DNA from 3 places in the Methylomonas sp. MgM2 genome. Region 3 is predicted to be linked to each of the others. Evidence: riboswitches for the same ligand, from Rfam matches in the RefSeq annotation. Region 3 holds a riboswitch; each other region holds the start of a gene.
The links. A riboswitch is a leader RNA that binds a small molecule or an ion and turns the genes downstream of it on or off. The one in region 3 is predicted to bind cyclic di-GMP.
Positions count from the first base shown of each region.

Region 1: linked by a shared signal. The riboswitch ahead of ACW73I_RS03150 (hypothetical protein) and the one ahead of ACW73I_RS15955 (S8 family serine peptidase) in region 3 are both predicted to bind cyclic di-GMP.
Region 2: linked by a shared signal. The riboswitch ahead of ACW73I_RS16855 (hypothetical protein) and the one ahead of ACW73I_RS15955 (S8 family serine peptidase) in region 3 are both predicted to bind cyclic di-GMP.

Region 1 is NZ_JBSYXO010000002.1:322,722-327,110, reverse strand. Features, by position in the region: gene tnpA (IS66-like element accessory protein TnpA) at 73-480, opposite strand; cyclic di-GMP riboswitch class I at 1,618-1,697, shown strand; gene ACW73I_RS03150 (hypothetical protein) at 2,060-2,953, shown strand; gene ACW73I_RS03145 (group III truncated hemoglobin) at 3,130-3,537, shown strand; gene ACW73I_RS03140 (methyltransferase) at 3,554-4,389, shown strand, end outside.
Region 2 is NZ_JBSYXO010000025.1:42,932-47,320, reverse strand. Features, by position in the region: gene ACW73I_RS16860 (hypothetical protein) at 1-382, opposite strand, end outside; gene ACW73I_RS16855 (hypothetical protein) at 460-1,635, opposite strand; cyclic di-GMP riboswitch class I at 1,727-1,817, opposite strand; gene ACW73I_RS16850 (hypothetical protein) at 2,262-2,552, shown strand; gene ACW73I_RS16845 (PilZ domain-containing protein) at 2,596-2,973, opposite strand; gene ACW73I_RS16840 (FHA domain-containing protein) at 2,978-3,622, opposite strand; gene pta (phosphate acetyltransferase) at 3,875-4,389, shown strand, end outside.
Region 3 is NZ_JBSYXO010000022.1:60,376-64,764, forward strand. Features, by position in the region: gene ACW73I_RS15955 (S8 family serine peptidase) at 1-1,572, opposite strand, end outside; cyclic di-GMP riboswitch class I at 1,653-1,738, opposite strand; gene glnD ([protein-PII] uridylyltransferase) at 2,120-4,389, opposite strand, start outside.

The DNA.
Region 1 (4,389 bases), on a different contig from region 3:
CTTGTTCGACCAGCAATGCCAAACCATTGATCGCCTTGCGGCCATCGACCGGCTCGCGGTGCAGGTAGACCTTCAATCCGGCGTCGAAACGGAACATGGCAGTTCGGCCAATGCCTTCAAAATCAGCGGCAGGTCGCTGAGTGCAAACCGCGGCAGCGCGAGTTTAACGCCGTTGGGCAACTCCGCGTTGAGTATCGACTCAGCCGATTTTTCAGCGTTTAGCGACTGAACGGGTACAAAAGCCGGCAATGCTAATGAACTGTTCCGACCAGCATGGCCAGTTTCACGGTAATGCCCCATCCACTTGCGCAGCAGATTGGCATTGATACCGTATTCCAGCGCGACCTTGGCTACCGATATACCCGGTTGCAAGCAAACTTCTACCAACTCCCGCTTGGCTTCCGGATCATAAAGGCAACGGCCGTCTCGCCCGTGCCCCACGATTAATGGCCGCGATAATCGCGTATTGAGTTCCTTCATAGGTGTCCACCTTGTGATAAGTGGACACTATCTTCACTCCTTTCGGTCTGCTTATACAGACGCGGTCAAAAGATCGCTTACTTAAGTGTCAACTAGGGGTCGACTGCTGACGACCTTGAAATTCCGCATACACCAAAACGTACACTACTCGAAGCAAAAAACGCCACAATCTGACTCATTGAAACACGTCAAGACTCCTGCTAACCTATTGATTACAGGATGTTTCAGCGTGTTTAATTGAGTTCTAATATTCTCAGATAGGCATTCGGGAGGCAGGGGCCGGAGGTTCGAATCCTCTCACTCCGACCAAATCAAGATTTTGCGTAACGAACCGCGTCGATCCCAGCGATGTACGCAAAAAAAGCCCAACAAATCGAAAACGAAAACCCAAAATGCATTGAAGCCGGCTTGGCAGTTTTGGCGAAGTGGTGTTGGAGTTAATCGAAAAGCACAGCAAAACAAATCGGATAGCCGCCGCAAGCCAACTTGGCATGCGACCGGAAACAATCTGTCAACTTGGCTGAGAAACCGGCCTATCAAAGAAATCAAAGCACCGGAGCCATTAGACCTGCCGCGACGCATCAACACACGCACGGTTGAAACGTCACACCGCGCCATGAAAACGAGCGAATCGGACGGCGGCCGATTGGACTTTTAGCCCCGCTCCCTCCTGAAAAATGCTTAAAGCATTTGCCGATTTCTCGAAATATTTTCACAAATATATTATCTACCAATCAAAAAAATATTATTTCCGAAATCAGCCAAAAAATCCGGCTATCCACAGCGTATTCGGAATGTAGCTGATTGATATAAATAAACATATTGATCGCATCAATTTTCCACGAGCGACGACCCATTACAAGTCTACGCGAAAATTTAGCTACAACCACAATTCTGTAGCTTGACTGTTGTTTCCGAAATATATTACTGTTCACATCGATTCGTTGTGTATATAAATACATAACGGATCATCCATTCACCCGGGTTTTAGCAAAGCGCTTCCTGTTTTTTACATTAAGCCAATCGTTAGCTTGAGGAGATTAACCAACATACCGTCGGCTTGTTAACGCGGAAAGATTAGTTTCGTGCCCGTGAACCAGAGCAAGCAAAAGAAGGTATGCGGTGAGAAGGATGGGAAACTCAAATCGCCACACCAGCCGCAAGGCTGGGCCGGAAAGTCACGGGACTCTTAATTTAGAGTTAGCCGGATTGCCTCTCGGGAGCACGGGAGGGTCTTGATGCCAAGACCATCGGCTCCAATCCGCTGCTGCTTTTCAAGTTAAACCGCTGGAACGATGTTTTTCTGTAGACCGCCTTTCTCGATACCCCACTAATGAAAGACGGAACCAGGCAAATAGCGCCGCCAGGTTAACAAAACAGGCGGCACAGGCAAGTGCTGCCGCATTACGCCGGTGTATGCAAGGACGCATTGGTGCTGATAAATCCAGGCAGGACGCGTCAGCCCAAAACCCCATAAATCCAAGCAGGTGAGGTATGGAATGAAACAGGAGACATCGAATAAACGATAAAGCCGCGTGGAGAGACCAGCCAATTTTTGAACCTTATTACGAGATTAAATATGAACACACCGCATATCAAACAATCTGCATTGGCCGCCGCCATCGGCGCGGCGCTGATGGGACAGTCGGAAATAGCTGCCGCGGTTACACTCAGCGCGGAAGCCGTATCGGACACCTTTCTAACCAGTTACAGTCTGCAAGCGAACTCGAACATGTCCAGTTACGGCGCGATGATGATATCCGCGCCTGTAGCCGACCCCTTGCAAGGGATCAGCGAAGTACGGACCATGGAAAATCTGGTCGCGTACAACACGGCGGCCATCAAATCCGGTTTCGATACCGAATTCGGCGCGGGCAACTGGCATGTCACCGATGTAAAGCTCAAGTGGTACACCAATTTCGACATTGAAGGCGTACCAGCCAATAACAACCAATTCAACGTTCCTCATTCAGGCTACTTCGGTATCTCTTATTTTAGCGACGATAGTTGGTTCAATCCGGCAAGCGCCGGAGCCACCGGTTTGACCAACTCTGACCTGACCTGGAATTCGGTTTACGGCGCCGGCGGCGCCTACGAAAATCTGTTTGCCGGCCAACAGTCCGCCGGAACCTTCTTCTATCCGACCGGCACCGTCAACGGTACCACCGATTGTTACTCCGTGCCCGATTCCTGTGCGCCCCGCTTCTGGGAGCTGAGCACGACTTCCGGCGTGATCGGCGACATTCTGGCCGGCGACTACTTGTCCTTCCACGGTTACGCGGCCGACGACCAAGTCGTCTATCTGGTCAACCAGCTCACCAAGCCCGGCGCCCATCCGCAAATCTTCATCAGTGCCGAAGCCGGGCCGGCACCGGTGCCGCTACCCAGTGCCGCCTGGCTGTTCCTAGGCGCCTTGATGTCTGTTTTGGGTATCTCAAAACAACGCGGATTGCCCGACGGTCCGTCGGTTTAAGACTCCTTCATGCAAAACAGAGCTACCGTCATGTACCCCGTTCCGGATGCTCAAAACATAACGGCCTCTTGCCATCGGCAGCCTGTATGCTGTGCTTGCGCCGCTGCCCTATTGCGGCGCTTTTTTCCAGGGGTATGCGGCCGAAGGCTTAAATCATTTGTTATGCAGGGGCATCGATGAATATCGACAACACTGAAGTCAGCGAGCGGCAAATCGCCGAATTGGTGCGCCGCTTCTATGAAAAGGCGGCGGCCGATGAAAGCTTAAAGGCCATTTTTGACGGGGCCATCCATGATTGGGACGAACATCATCGCATCGTTGAAAACTTCTGGTCGCGGACACTGCTAAACACCGACCGCTATCATGGCAGGCCTTATCCCGTCCATACCCGGTTGCCGTTGAAAATCGAACATTTCGATATTTGGCTCGCGCATTTTCGGCAAACGGCCAGGGACGTGCTGCCGGCGAAAGCGGCGGATCGCGCCATCGCCCGCGCCGAACATATGGCGGAAAGTTTTAAGGTCGGCATGTTCTTCGAATACCAGCCGGCAAAGACGACGTCTTGCGTCAATCCAGGCGATTAAGGACCTCGGTTTAGCGATGAGCCAGAACCCGCAATTTCCGGTTTGGAACCGATTGTTCGGCGAAAGCGTGCAGGCGATTCGGCAACAGCATTATAGCCGGGCGGCGGCGCTATTGCGTCCGGTCGTAGGAACCGGCTCGCGTAAAGTCAGGCTATGGCCTCAATACCGGCAAGCGTTGGCGAGTTACGCCTTCGCCCTGTACCGGAACGGCGATATCGGCGAGGCGCTGGCCTCTCAGATCCGGTTGCTGCTGTTGCAACCCAACGACCCGGAAGCGCGCGGCCACTTTTTGCTATTACTGAAAGCCTGCGACGCGCATTTGCCGGATTCCGCCGAATTTCGCCGGGTATTGCATGCCGTGCTGGCACCGGGCGATATCGGCGAATATGCGCTGGTAATCGCCCGCTCGCTATTGAAGGATGCGGTGTTTAGCCAGGCTTTCGAACTTTTAGTATCGGGCAGCGATGCCCAAATCACCGGCGCCTTGCGTCTGGGCAGACTGCGGGCGCTGATGCAAACGCCGTTGTTTTTGCTGCTGTTGCGCGGCAGCTTGATTCCGTTACCGGCATTCGAAATCGCGTTACGCAAGTTGCGCAGGGCGCTGCTGCTGACTTATGCCGGGACGGCTAATAGAGCCGCGCAGGGCAAGACCGAATTGGCGTTCATCGGTGCGCTGGCCGAATATTGCCTGTTGACCGAGTACGCCATCGCCGAGGACGAACAGGAAACGGCTATCGTCGGCTCGCTGCGGCGGCAATTGGAAGACGGCGCGAATCTGCCGTCAGAAGCGTCGTGGCAAGCGGCGCTAGCCTATCACTCGCTGTATCGCTCCGGTCTGGATTTAGCCGATTG
Region 2 (4,389 bases), on a different contig from region 3:
AACCATCGGCTGTGACGCTAATCGTTACGTCAGCTGCATGTTGCAAATGAAATAGGCCGAAATCGGCAGAATGCGCCCAATTAGTGCCGCCATCCTTGTAGGATTTTGCCCCCATCCCGATAGTGAATCCCGCGTCCGCGGAGCTCGCTGTTTGCGAGTTTGCTACGCCGCCGGCGTTATGAATCATCGCCACCCAAGTGGCAGGCAAATTGCCGGTGTATCCGGGATCACCCTCGGTCCAAGGCCCGGCATTGGAACCGTCTGAATTGTCCGGCGCACCGTTGGTGTTATAGGTGACATGGGCGCTCACGGTTCCGGATGCCGTCAGCAAGGTGCCGATGACGCCCGCCAACGCCAATTTATTTAGATTAAGATAGGTCATGGATAAGTCCCCCCTTCAAATTTTTACACCAAAACAAATCGATTGCCGGCACCAGGGCCGGCAACCACACGTGGAAATTAAGCTACAACACTAGCTTTACGGCGCCCAAAGCCCATAAATCCAGCCAAAGCGCTTCCAAACAACCAGACGGCGCCAGGTACCGGTACCGGCGAGGTGGTGACTAGCACATCATAAGCAACGGCATCAGCTACATCGCCAGTACCACCATGTGCGCCAATCACCAGCGTATAAAAGCCATTGGTCTCATAACCAGGCGTACCGGTCGCCAGCCACTCGGACTGATTGAATATAAATGAATAAAACAGAGTGTCACCGACATTGCTCATGCTGGCTGTCCAGATGGCGTCGCCCAGGCTGGAACCTTGGAAACCGGAAGCGCCGAAAGTATCTAGTGCGTTGCGGTCAGACGTCAGGCTGGTGTCAACGTTGCGATACAAGGCCACGTCCAGCAAGCCATTATATTGGGCATAATCGCTATCGTTTTGGATAGTGATTGTGGTTAATACGTCACCATCACTCGCACAGTTGGCCTCTGCGGAATTGGCGCCACAGCTGATGTGAATCAAGCCATAATCCAGGCCTAAACTGGTTTCGGTGGAATTGCCGGCCACAGCTAAATAAGGATGATCGCCGTTCGCCGGCAGATCGACCATGGTGGTGCCCCAAGTGGCAGCGTTGGAACCGGTATTTTTGTCGTTATACGTTTTCCATAAACTGGAAGTATTGTTGGTACCCCAGTTTGTGCCGGCAGGGGCATTCAGCACCGTACCATTCGGCAGCGTCAAGCTGGTATTGTTTGCCGCTGTAGAACTCAATCCGCTCAACATATTACCTGTGTTGTCGGTTACACTCGAACCGGTAAAATGTTCACGCTTGGTCACGCCCAACGCTGTGCTGTGTTGGCCGGAATACCACATATAAGGCAGATTACCGGGAATTTCAGTAGCCGTGGTAGCGGCAGTGCCGGTACCGGGTATCAGGTTATTGACGCCAGGATTTAGCGGATCGTAGGTGTTTGTGCCATTTGCGATGCGGTTGGTGCCGTTGGAATTGGCGGATACGCCATCGGTGCCGTTGATGCTGTTGGCTATGCCGAAGCCAATCGCTGAATCGGCGGAACCTACAGCGCCAACACCGGTTAGATTGTAATACTGATGCGCATGGGCCGATGGTGTAATAGCCAGCGCTGCTGCGATGCCTGCTGCAATGCCAAGTAATTTGTTTTTCTTCATTTTCGATCCTCTTCACTGTTTAACGTATGATTAAATAGTGATGTCCCCAACGCAGGTGCTGACCTGGTTGCGGCCCTCTCCATCACAATCGAGAGGCGGCCCGGCTTTCTTGTTCATATTTATTACTGGCAAGAACCGTGGCTTTCCGGCCCCGCCTCGCGACGGGTGTGGCATGGTTTATTCGGTTAACTTCAACCTAGACCGTCCGTTGTCCGCCTCGTCCATTTCTGAGAAAACCGTAAAAAACCAATGAGTTATATCAATTTTCACACCAAAACCCAGTATAACAGTCAGAATCAATGAATTAAAATATCCTCTAATATGCTAAATACCCTATTTTTTTAATTAATCTATGTTATTTAATAAAAAATATTAAGTTATACGCCTTAATTAAGCTCAATAAGACAATTATCAGTCATCTAAACCGCTACCAAACCCTAACGTTATTTTTTTCGAAAATCCAAGCGAAAAGGGCACTACGGTTTAGGCCGTCCGCATACTATTAAGCCGATTTCTTAGGAAATTAATTGCAAAAATGAGAGCCGTTTATAAAATATCCCTGATAAAATGGCACCATATATGCTTTACAGCGAGCTAACTTTGAACTCATTACCAAGGGATGTTACATGCAAAAAGACAACAATATGCCTCTTTGGGTTTTTTTCGCTTTATCTAGCATAGAAACTCGAAAAGGCGCTTTGCTATTGATCTGGAGTAGCTTGCTATTCAGTTTGTATTGCATTCCATGGAGCATGTTCTTTTTAGATACGCCATGGATCGGCAAGCTTTTCTTAATCGATGATTGGGATTGGTTTGCAATGATGCTGCCGATGACGCTATGGTATTGGCTAAGCATGAAATGGGTGGATAGAAATCGAGGATGGAACGGCGAAACAGCGACACAGACGATCAAATAGCCTTTGTCGGAACAGCGAACGTTTTCCGTTTCTATCGATAAATTTACTTCTTCAATTTGCCCAAAGCCGAAAGTTCGCGTTCCAACATAACGCTAGCGCCCAAGTTGAGTTCCACCAACCGGCGCAAGCTGGTCATACTATCAATATCGATGCGGTTGCATTTGAATCCGATTTGCTTTCCTTGTCCGTGGGCAAATTGAAGTTGCATATTGATAAAAACTTTTTCCGATAAGCCAAGTATCAGCGTGTAAAAGTCGCCCGCCGATCCGGACCAAGGCCGTTCGAACTCCAATAGGCAGCCTTTCAGGCACATATCAATAATGCGACAAGGAAAGGTGAATTCATCGCCGACCAGGATCGCTTTTGCATTGTAAACAAACCGTTGGAAATTGCGTTTTTCTTCGAGCGCACATTCCGACACGGCATCACTCTTTGAAGAACTGCATCGGCGTGTTGTCGACCGTGATGACGTCATTATTTTGCAATAATACGGTTCTATCGCCTAAAGGTTGATAATTAAGTTTCAAGCCGTCATGTCCCTGTAGCGCGGATAGGTGATAACCATCCTTACGCCTGGAAATTACGATTACACCGGAGCCTTGATGTCCCAACCGGGTCATTGCTTTCTTAAGCGTCAGAATCCGTCCGATATGGGGGCCGTCCATAATTTGCAACTTCCCTTCTTGCTGTTTCGAAACGCTATCCAACTTTTCGTTCAGAGCTTGTAATTCCGGATCTTCGGCAGACCCCGCTTCAGACGGACCGGTTACTCCGATAAAAAACTCGGTTGCATTGTAAAGAATATAATGCTTACCGACGTTGATAACATCGTTATTTTGCAGACTCCATTGCTTAACCGGCTGATTGTTGACCAACAATGGAAACTTCTCGTTCAATTGCTTAATCATGCAGGCGCCATCCTTAATTACCGCAACAGCATGTACTGGTGCTACCGCCAAGCTATCCACCACTAACTCGTTGGTATCGTCACGCCCGATATGAACTACGCCGGAATCGTAAATACTCGAAAAGATGGGTTTATCTTTGAAATAAACGGTAAATTTTGCCATTGCTGTTTTCTAAAAGGCCCTGCGGCCGGGTTGTAGTATAGACGTAACGACCGGGTTGTAGTATAGACGTAATAGAGAAGCTTGCCGATTTATCGGCAACTAATTTCGGCCTGGAAACGCATTTTTGCGGCCCAATCGAAAACGCCATATCAATCTATGCTTAGGTTCGCAAATCCGACGATGGAACAAAGGCCGGATTTTGACGCAAACTTCCTGTAAATTCCGAGTAGCCAACATAACTAATCAGCAACGATGAATAATTCCCTTACCGAAACCGAGCAACAATCATTACTATCGCAGAATATTTACATCACAGGCACGGATCGTAACAGCGGCAAGTCAATCATTATGCTGGCGATGATGGAAATGCTAACCGGCTACGCGGGAAAAATCGGTTTTTTCAGGCCGATTATTCATTCCGGAGATAATAAAGACGACCTGATCGAATTTATTAGCTATCGTTATCCGCCTGATATCGGATATGAAGCCATGTATGGCTGCAAGAGCGATTACGCTCGCGAGCTAGTAGCCAATGATCAGTACGACGAATTACATAAGATCATTCTAGGCAAATATCGAGAGCTGAAATCACAATGCGACTTTGTGTTGTGTATCGGTTCCGATTACCGCCATGGCGACTCGATTTTTGAGTTTAATTTCAACGTCGAAGTCGCGAACAATCTCGATTGTCAAATGATGCCGGTCATGCATGGAGCCGATCAAGACAATATACAAATCTTGAATAACCTGGCCCACGTAAAGCATAT
Region 3 (4,389 bases):
CGGGTTGAAAATGCTGACCGTAGGTGGTGTAGTGTCCTGGACGACGGGTTGATTAACGACATTGACGGTTAAACCTTTTGAGGTCGCTTGGTTTCCCGCTGCATCTTGAGCGACAGCTGTGAATACCGCGCTACCATCGGCAACCGTTGTCGAATCCCAACTAAATTGGTAAGGCGCGGTTGAGTCCCTGCCTATGAACTGTCCGTTTGCGTACAGATCGACGCCTGTTACCCCCGAATTATCCGAGGCGTCAACCTCGATCAACACATTGCCACTGACGGTTGCATTATTTTGCGGCGCAAAAATACTGACAGCGGGTGCTTGTGTATCAACAAAAGTGGTTTGCTTCGCTAATTGCACAGCCGCCGCCGCATCGACTCGGCCCCAGCCAAAGTATTTATGCCAGTCCGTGCCTGAAATTGGATCGTGAGCCGATTTTTCCAGTACGGTTTCCACTTCATCCGGTGTCAAATAGAGGTTTGCGGACATGATCAAGGCTACAACGCCGGCCGTTGCGGGACTCGCAAAGGATGTGCCCGAGGTGTTTGCGTATCCGCTATTGGTGTAGGTCGTATAAATGCCGGTTCCCGGCGCAGACACGTCGACGTTGTTTCCATAGTTCGAGAAGCTGGATTTATTGTCGTTACTGTCCGTCGCGGCCACGGTAATCATATAGGGGTTGTCGCTATAGCCGCCATCCGCGTTGGAATTGCCTGCAGCGACTACGGTCACGCCCCCTTTGTTGCGGAAATACTGAGCGGCATCGTTCAGGAGATAAGCGCCAATAGATACATCGTAACTCATGTTGACAACATCGGCCCCATGATCCGCGGCCCACAAGATCCCGTTGGCCAGTGAACTCCATTGCGCGACGCCATCCGTCGTGTTTGAAACGCGCACCGGCATAATCTTTGCGCCCCAGGCCACGGACGAAACGCCGGTGGCATTATTGCTGGTTGCGGCAACAACACCGGCAACACTGGTACCGTGCCACATGATGGGCGAGGTATCGTTATTGTTGCTGACCACATTCCAGCCGGGAACCAGATTGCCAACTAAATCAGGATGATTGGCTTCAACCCCGGTATCCAAAATCGCGACGATAACACCTTCACCAGTGGCGGCATCCCAAGCATTGGGGGTTTGCATTTTGGGCAGATGCCACTGCCTGGAATAGCTCGGATCGTTTGGGGTTGCTGAGCTGAGTTCAACCAGCATGTCTTTTTCCGCGTATTCGATATTCGGGTTATTTAACAATGCCTTGATGACTGCGTCTTCCGCTTGAGGCGGTACTTCAACCACATGCGCGTTGATTTGATTGAATCGCGCTTTTGAGCGTCCGCCGCCTGCTTTCAATATCCGCTCGAACTTGTCTTCGTCAAGACCGGCGCGCGGCTTAACGATGATTTGACCTTCCACCCATTTTTTTTCAGGAAAATCTGACTGGCTTTGTGCGCCGGCTTGAGTAAAAGGGATCATCGCAGAACACACGAGTATCGCTGATACCGGCGTGCTGATTGATTGTTTGAAACGAGTTGTGATGTTTTGACTTCTTCGGCTATTAGAGTGCATGAGTTTACTCCTAATAAAAACGTCCGAAGGAGTTCCTCGAAGTTGAATATAAACCGGCATGATCTTTGACTTTCTGCCAATTTAGCAATCCCACTGTCATAGGAAGTACTCCGTTAGACTGGAAACTTTGCGTCGCCACCTTTCGATGGTTTTGCCCTTTTAATATTTTCGATTGACTGAAGCGTCAAAAAGTCTTTTGGATGTTTTTTCCGCCTCGGTTGAAGGAAAGTTTATGAATTCCGGAAAAAATTGATGTGACAGGCTTTGCGAAAAATAATTTAGGAAAGTCATTTTGTTATTGTTGGTGTGTCTTTTGGTGATTTGTTGCTCAATTTGGAATAACGATGTGGAAATGCGAGGGCCGGCAGGTGTTTTGACAACGGCGAGGGATTGCTAATAGCGTTGTGACTATATTGTAGTTGAAAGTGACCGGTTGTGGGTGCTGCGGAGTATTAGGGTTTTATTAAAAACGCTAACGAATTTTTCGATGAATCCGATGTTTGGCCGCTTCGGCGCTGGTACTGGCTTTCGGGAAAAACGGGCTAATTCAATGACCTGATATTGCCAAATATCGCGAAATTGTATCGCGGATGCGTTGCCTTTCCGCTTCATCATCAATGGTCGAGTTATCTCGGTCCGTAATGTAAAACATGTCTTCCGCTCGGCTGCCGATTGTGGTGATTTTAGCGTCATGCAATTGGATATCGAGTTCGTTGAATGCGCGGCCAATCGTTGAAAGAAGGCCCGCGTAGTCGGTCGTGATCAATTCGATGATTGAATGTTTGCTGCTAGGGTCGTTTAAAAATGTGATGCTGGTTTCGATTGGAAAGTGCTGTGCTTGACGGGACTGTTTGTGGATATTTATCGAAGCTTTTACTTCTTTACCGATCAGTCCTCTGCGTAAGGTATCGCAGATATGTACTTCCCGGTATAAGTCTTTAATGGCTTCTCCGGATTGTTCCAGAATCTGGAAGCTATTTAACACATATTGATCTTCCGTGGTGATGATGCGGGCGTCTAGGATCGTAAGCCCCAAACAATCCAGAGTACCCGTGCAAATGGAGAAGATATGCTCTTCGTTGCGAGTGTAGACAAACACTTCGGCGCTTCCCCGTTGTGTCTGTGGGCGTAGCAAAACCAGTGGCAGTTCTTCTTCGGAGCAGGCGGCGATGGCGATGGTGTGCCAAGCAATTTCGTCAATCGAATAGCGCAAAAAATAGTTATCGCTTAAATGCTGCCAGGACTGTCTGATAGTCGCTTGCGATACGCCGAGCTTAATAAGTTCTTTGCGCGCGTCTTTACGGTTTTCGCTGATGCGCTCTGATCGTGCTTCCGGATTATGTAAGCCGCGGTGCAGCGCTCTATGAGTGGCAATGTACAGCTCTTTTAGCAATGCGTCTTTCCAGCCGTTCCAAAGGCTGGGATTTGTGGCGCGGATGTCGGCGACGGTCAGTAGGTACAAGTAATTCAAATATTCGATGCTGCCGACTTGTAAGGCAAAATGGTGAATGACTTCCGGATCGCTAATATCCTTGCGTTGCGCCGTCATCGACATCAGCAAATGATTGCGGACCAACCACGCGACTAGCTTAGTGTCGTGCTTAGGTAGGTTGTGTTGCCGACAGAACTCGCGAGCGATCGTTTCGCCAAGTTCTGAATGGTCTCCGCCCCGGCCTTTTGCTATATCGTGGAACAGCGCTGCTATGTAAAGTACGTCCGGTTTCGGGGTTAGTAGAAAGATATTGTTACAGAACGGCAATTCCTTGCTGTGTTTGTCCAAGGCGAATCGGCGCAAATTCCTGATGACGAACAGTGTGTGTTCGTCTACGGTGTAGATATGGAACAGATCGTATTGCATTCGGGCAACGATGTTGGCGAAGTCGGGCAAATAGGCCGGTAATACGCCGTAGCGGTTCATGCGCTTTAACTGGTGCGTGACGCCTCGCGGTTGGCGTAAAATTTCCATAAAAATGCGGTTCGCGTTTTTATCGTGGCGAAACTCTTCGTCGATCAACGGCAGACTTTTTCGAATCAGGCGTATGGTGCTGGCGCGAATACCTTTCAACGATGGAGACTGTTGAAGAAGTAAAAATATTTCCAGTAGCGCTAACGGCCGGTTTTGAAATACATTATCGGCGCTCACTTCAAGATAACCGGCGATCGATGAAAAATTGGCGGTTATCGGGATTGGCGTGAGATTTTCTTTATTATTGATCAGGCGTTCATTCAATAATTGCAACAACATTTCATTGAGTTGTTCGATATTGACGACAGTCTTAAAAAAGAATTGCATGAAACGTTCGACATCGGGCTGCCCTTCGGTATCAATGAAATTAAACAAGCGAGCTAAGTCGCGCTGATAATCGAATAAAAGCCGATCTTCGCAGCGATTGGTTAAGGTATGAAGTGCGAAACGCAATCGCCATAAAATGTCTCTGGCAGAAACCAAGTTGTCATATTCCGTTTTAGGTAAGAAACCATACTTGATTAACTCCCGCAGGGACCCCGCGTTATAATGATGTTTGAAAACCCAGCCAACGACTTGAATGTCTCTCAAGCCGCCCGGGCCTTCTTTGATGTTGGGTTCTAGGTTATATGCGGTGTCGTGAAATTTGCTGTAGCGCTGTTCCTGTTCATCCAATTTTGCCAAGAAAAATCGTTCGGATGACCACAACTGCGTGTTGGCGATTTGTCGTTTTAATTGTTTGAAAAGCTTTTGATTGCCGGTGATTAAACGCATTTCCAGTAAGCTGGTGAAAATGGTTTGGTCTTGTCCGGCAAAAGCCAAGCATTCGCTGGTGAAGCAAGTTCTAAGCC